Linked DNA regions of Tautonia rosea. The protein of the gene in region 1 interacts with the protein of each later gene in a pairwise test. Links are inferred from orthologs where the notes say so. Each region holds a gene or a part of one and is shown in the gene's direction. Other genes may lie near its edges.

Evidence for each region.
Region 2: the proteins of HG800_RS06645 (region 1) and ftsH interact in binary tests that used the Escherichia coli proteins (3 or more experiments, as listed by UniProt). The link is inferred for Tautonia rosea from one-to-one orthologs.

Annotation. Positions count from the first base shown.
Region 1 is NZ_JABBYO010000003.1:308,373-311,168, reverse strand. What follows is about bases 1-2,769. They hold HG800_RS06645 (SPFH domain-containing protein), read left to right. Parts: upstream 1-756; coding sequence 757-1,782; downstream 1,783-2,769. Other genes in these bases: hflK (protease modulator HflK), read left to right, coding at 1,779-2,702; HG800_RS06650 (cation-translocating P-type ATPase family protein), read left to right, coding at 1-681.
Region 2 is NZ_JABBYO010000002.1:102,638-105,549, forward strand. What follows is about bases 22-2,906. They hold ftsH (ATP-dependent zinc metalloprotease FtsH), read left to right. Parts: upstream 22-367; coding sequence 368-2,446; downstream 2,447-2,906. Other genes in these bases: trxB (thioredoxin-disulfide reductase), read left to right, coding at 22-206; HG800_RS03165 (carbohydrate kinase family protein), read left to right, coding at 2,578-2,906. Outside these bases: more of trxB, read left to right, coding at 1-21; more of HG800_RS03165, read left to right, coding at 2,907-2,912. UniProt on the Escherichia coli protein: Acts as a processive, ATP-dependent zinc metallopeptidase for both cytoplasmic and membrane proteins. Plays a role in the quality control of integral membrane proteins.

The DNA of each region.
Region 1 (2,796 bases):
CGAATCGGACCATCTCGCGATCAGTGGCGGATCGCGGCGTTCGGGGTTGATCGGGCGGAAGACGCCTTGCAGTCGCTGGCCGAGGCGAGCGTGCGGTCGGTCCTCGGGCGAAGACCGCTTGATCCCGTGCTGACCAACGACCGAGGAGACGCCGAGCGAGCCTCGGCCGAGGAGCTACGCCGACTGGTTTCCAGGGCGGGGCTTGGCCTGGAGGTCGTCGGCGTGACCTTCCGAGATGCTCACCCCCCGCTGGCGGTCGTTGATGCGTATCGCGACGTTTCGCGGTCCAATCGCGACGCGGAAGCCACGGTCAACGATGCGCTCGCGGATCGCTCGGAGCGCCTGGCTGATGCCCGGGCCCTGGCGGCCGAAACCCTTGCTGAAGCGGAGGCCGGTCGTCGCTCCTCGGTGGCCGTCGCCTCGTCCTCGGCGGCATCGTTTCTGGCCCTGCAATCGGCCCGAACGTCAGCCCCTGAGCTGACCGATCACCGGCTTTATGCCGAGACGATCGAGGCCGCTGTCGCCAATCGACCAAAGGTGATTCTCGACCCCTCGCGGGCCGATCGTCGCCGTCATCTGTTTATTGGAGAACCGGCGATCCCCGGATGGCTTGCCGAAACGGAGGGCTCGCGAGCGAATCCGGATCGCAATTCGACCTTTCGATCAGAGCCATCGCCCTGATGGCGAGGGCGATAGACCACGTCATCGTCCTGATCGCATTCCTGAAACGGCCTGATTGCTCATGAAAGGTTTCTGATGCGTCGAACCTCGGTTGTCACCGTCCTTCTGGTGTTTGTGCTTGCCGTGATTGTGGTCACGGCGAGGTCGATCGTTGTGGCGGATGAAACCCAGTACGTGCTCGTGACCAGCTTTGGCCGTCCGGTTGCACTTTACGGTGACGATCCGGGAGAGGCGGGCCTGCACGCTAAATGGCCGTGGCAAGGGGTCTGGTCGATCGACCGCCGCTTGACGTCGTTCGATGCGAGCACTCGGGAAGTGATCACCGGGGACAAGAAAAACCTGGAAGTCGCCGGATTCGTCGCCTGGCGGGTGGCTGATCCGATTGTCTTTCTCCGCGCTGCTGGTTCGAAAGAGACGGCCGAGGCAAGGCTGGAGGAACGTCTCACCTCAGCCCTCAGCGACGCGATCGGCCGGAGAGCCCTGGAGACGATCGCCTCGACCGATCCGACCGTCTGGGCGCTCGATGCCATGACCGAGGAGGTGCAATCGGCCGTGGCCGAACCGGCGCGGTCGGAGCTGGGGGTCGAGGTGGTCGACGTCAGGCTTCGGCGCTTTAATCATCCGCTGGAGGTCCGACCGGCAGTGTTCGACCTGATCCGGAGTGAACGGCGCCAGGTCGCTGCCCAGGTTCGGGCCGACGGAGAAACACGGGCTCGAACGATTACCAGTCAGGCCGAACGACAGCGCGAGGCGATTCTCACCGAGGCCGAGGCCGAGGCCGACCGCATTCGAAGCTCGGGAGAGGCCGAAGCGACCCGGATCCTCAACGAAGCCCACGCAACCGACCCGAGCTTTGCCGAGTTCCTGAGAACGCTGGAAACGTACCGATCTCTGCTTGACGGCCGGGCGACGGTTGTCCTGTCGGCGGACAGTCCCTTGCTTAGGCTCCTGAACCAGGGGCCAGGATCGAACGTTTTGCAAGCTCCGTCAACGGCTTCGACTCCGACTCCGCTTGCGGGGCCGACACCGTCGCCTGCCCCGGCCTCGGCAAATCCGGTCGCTTCGAACGATCCGGAACCGCCCGGGGAGCGTGAGGAATGAGTCGTCAACAACGGGTCGCGGGACTGCTTGCGCTGACAACCGTGATTCTCTTGAGCGTGCTGGCAACGGGACTGGTGGCGGTTGAACCGGGCGAATCGGTCGTTGTCCGACGCTTCGGGAGGGTGCTGGATCGGCCGATGGGAGCGGGTTTGCACTGGGTGGCACCGCTCGGGATTGACCGGATCGACCGGGTTCGGACGGATGAGGTCCGGCGGCTGAGACTCGGCCTGGCGGGAATTCCAGGAGCCTCCGACGCTCCCGGTGCCGGGGAATTCCTCTCGGGCGATCAGAACGTGCTTCGGGCCGAAGCGGTCGTCCAGTACCGGGTGGCCGATCCGGTTGCGTTTGTGGTGGCGGTGGATCGTCGAGAAGCATTGCTCGTGGCGCTCGGAGAGGCATCGTTGAGTCGGGCGCTGTCCCGTCGGGGGATCGACGATGCGATGGGGAGCGAACGCCTTGCCGTGGCGGTTGAGGTCGCCGGGTCGCTCCGTGACGACTCAGACCGATTCGGGCTTGGGCTCGCGATCCTCAGCGTCAACTTGACAGAGGTTCGCCCTCCGGAGGAGGTCAGACCCGACTTCGCCGCTACCCAGGCTGCTCGGAGCGAGGTCGACACACGACTCCGAGAAGCCCAGGGGCACGCCGACCGCGTGTTGGCCGCGTCGGCGTCGGAAGTTGGGACGATCCTCGACCGCGTCCATGCGGCCGCCGACCGTTCGGTGATCCTGGCTCGCTCGCGGGCCGACCGGTTCCGATCGATCCTGACCGAGCTGAATCGCTCGCGGTCGATGACCATTCAGCGGATCTATCTCGATGCGATTCGTGAGCAGTGGCCGAGGGTCGGACGGACGGTCGTCCTCGCTCCGGACGAACCGCTCGATCTGAGCATTCTTGGGCCGGTCGACGAGCCTCGGCCGTGAAGCTGGACCGGAGACGAGGTCACCCTTTGGGAACGGAGCGTGATTTCAAAGGCAGATGCCATCACTTCTCCTCGGAAACGAGACCGCGGAATGC
Region 2 (2,912 bases), on another replicon or contig:
CCCTGGCCTGGGACGGGATCGAGGCCCCGGCCGATCTCCGCGATCGGATGCCCAACTACAGTTCCGCCACGGATGTCGAGGGGGTCTTCGCCTGCGGAGACGTGGTTGATACCCATTATCGACAGGCGATCACCGCCGCCGGCTCCGGATGTGCCGCGGCCATGGATGCCGAGAAATGGCTCGAAGCCACCGGCGCCGGTCATTGATCCCTTGATTCTGCTTCGAACACCCGGCGGCGGTCGACCTGGAACGCCGCCCGGTCTACAATTGTGATATCGAGGAACGGCCGGCAACCCACTCGCACGCCAGCCACGCGCCCGAAGTGCCCCCGTCGGGCTGCCCCATTTAAGGACGGAACAACGAGCCGATGGAGAATTCGAGAACCCCCAAAGACGGCGACACCGACCGCAAGCCCGCTGATCGCCGCAAGCCCGGTAGCAACGGCGGCGGCAGTGGTGGCGGAGCGACCGGCACGCCGACCCCCCCGTGGTCGCTCTTGTTCCTGATCGCGGCGATGGTTCTCGTCTTCCTGATGTGGAACCCGTTCAAGTCCGAGATCCGCGTCAGCTACTACCCCTGGTTCCTCGATCAGGTCAACACCGACAACGTCGAGTCGATCACCTTCCAGGGACGCGACGTTCGCGGCAAACTCCGCACCCCCGACGAGCAATACAAGGCCACCGACAGCGCCAAGGCTCAGACCGTCTCTCAGTTCACCACCACCATTCCGACCGAAGACGCGCTCGATCGGGTCATGGCGGTACTCCAGGGCGAGACCATCCCCGCCTCCGGTGAGGTCCGCTCGAACCCCCCGCCTCGGATCGAGGTCCTTGAGCCGCAGGCCCCTACCACCTTGCTCTGGCTCAGCTTCCTGCTGCCAATGCTCCTGATCGGCGGCCTGATCTTCTTCATGATGCGTCGCGCTCGTGATCAGTTCGACGGGGGCATCCTCGGCAACTTCACAAAAAGCCAGGCCAAGCGTCACGATAAGTCCAAGCAGCGAACCACGTTCGACGAGGTCGCCGGCCTTGAGAACGCCAAGGCCGAGCTCCAGGAAATCGTCGAGTTCCTCAAGACCCCCGAAAAATTCCAGCGCCTCGGAGGCCGGATTCCCAAGGGTGTCCTCCTGATCGGCCCTCCCGGCTCGGGAAAGACTCTGCTCGCCCGGGCCGTCGCTGGCGAAGCCGGTGCGCCGTTCTTCTCGATCTCCGGCTCGGAATTCATCCAGATGTTCGTCGGCGTCGGTGCCAGCCGCGTCCGAGACATGTTCAAAACCGCCAAGGAAAACTCACCCTGCATCCTCTTCATCGACGAGATCGACGCCGTCGGTCGCGTCCGGGGGGCTGGCCTTGGCGGCGGACACGACGAACGCGAACAGACGCTCAACCAGATTCTCACCGAGATGGATGGCTTCACCCCGAGCGAAACCGTCATCGTCCTGGCCGCCACCAACCGGCCCGACGTGCTCGATCCGGCACTGTTGCGTCCCGGCCGCTTCGATCGTCATGTCACCGTCGATCGCCCGACCCGCAAGGGACGCTTTGAAATTCTCAAGGTCCACACCCGAAACGTTCCCCTGGCCGACGAGGTCGATCTCGACTCCATCGCCCGCGGTTCCGTTGGCATGTCCGGCGCCGATCTGGCCAACCTTGTCAATGAGGCGGCACTCATCGCCACCCGGGAAAACAAAGACAAGGTCGATATGCAGGACTTCGAGGCCGCCCGAGACAAGGTCATGATGGGCGCCAAGCGTGAGGAATTCATCACCCAGAAAGACAAGCGAGCCACTGCCTACCACGAGGCTGGGCACGCCCTTGTCGCCTGGATGACGCCCAAGACCGACCCCGTTCACAAGGTCACGATCATTCCCCGAGGCCGATCGCTCGGCGTCACCCAGTTCATTCCCGAAGAAGATCGCCTCGGCTACTCCGAGAGCCAGATCAAGGCTCGCCTTGATGTCTTGCTCGGCGGTCGAGCCGCCGAGAAGCTCGTCTACGACGACCTCTCCACCGGCGCGGCCGAAGACCTGAAACAAGCGACCCGGCTGGCCCGGATGATGGTCACCCAGTGGGGCATGAGTCCCCGCGTCGGACCCGTTTACGTTCAGGGGGCCGAGGAACACCCCTTCCTCGGCCGCGAAATGACCGAGGCCCGCGACCACTCCGAGCACACCCAGCAGGTCATCGACGAGGAGGTTGCCCGCATCCTTCGCGAGGCCGATACCCGCGCCTTCCGCCTCCTCGAAGACAACCGAGAACATCTCGAACGCATGACCGATTCCCTCATCGAACGCGAGGTCATCACCGACGTCGAGATCGAGGAGATGATCGGCAAGCGAGCCCTCGACCCGGCCGACCAGCGCTCCGACGAGGTCGTCGCCTCGACCGACGCCCATCCCGGCAACCTCTCCCCCCGATCCGTCGATCAGAACGGCGCGGCGGGTTAATCAAAGGGCTCTTGGCCTGGCACTCAACCGAGAGGCCGGGCCAAACGCTTCCCGACTCCCTCCCCGCTTGGTAGCCTTGGGGGCGTTGGCTTGCTCCCTGCCCCCCGCACCGTGCGAGGTCCGAGTTTACGATGTCCGCAACCGCTCCGAAGGGCACCCCGGTCGTCTGCGCCGGGGTGATCGTCGCCGATCACCTGACCCCGCCCATCGACCGATTCCCCCAACCGGGAGAGCTCGTCAAGGTTGACGAACTCGTCCTGAACATCGGCGGCCTGGCCGCAAATGTGGCCGTCGTCCTCTCGAAGCTCGGTGTAGGGGCCCGCATTTGCTGCCGGGTCGGTGGCGACGCCTTCGGCCGATTCGTCGCGGAAACCCTGGAACACGCCGGCGTCGAGACGTCGAGCCTCATCGTCGACCCCGACCGCGACACCAGCCAGACCCTCATCGTCAACGTCAAGGGTGAGGA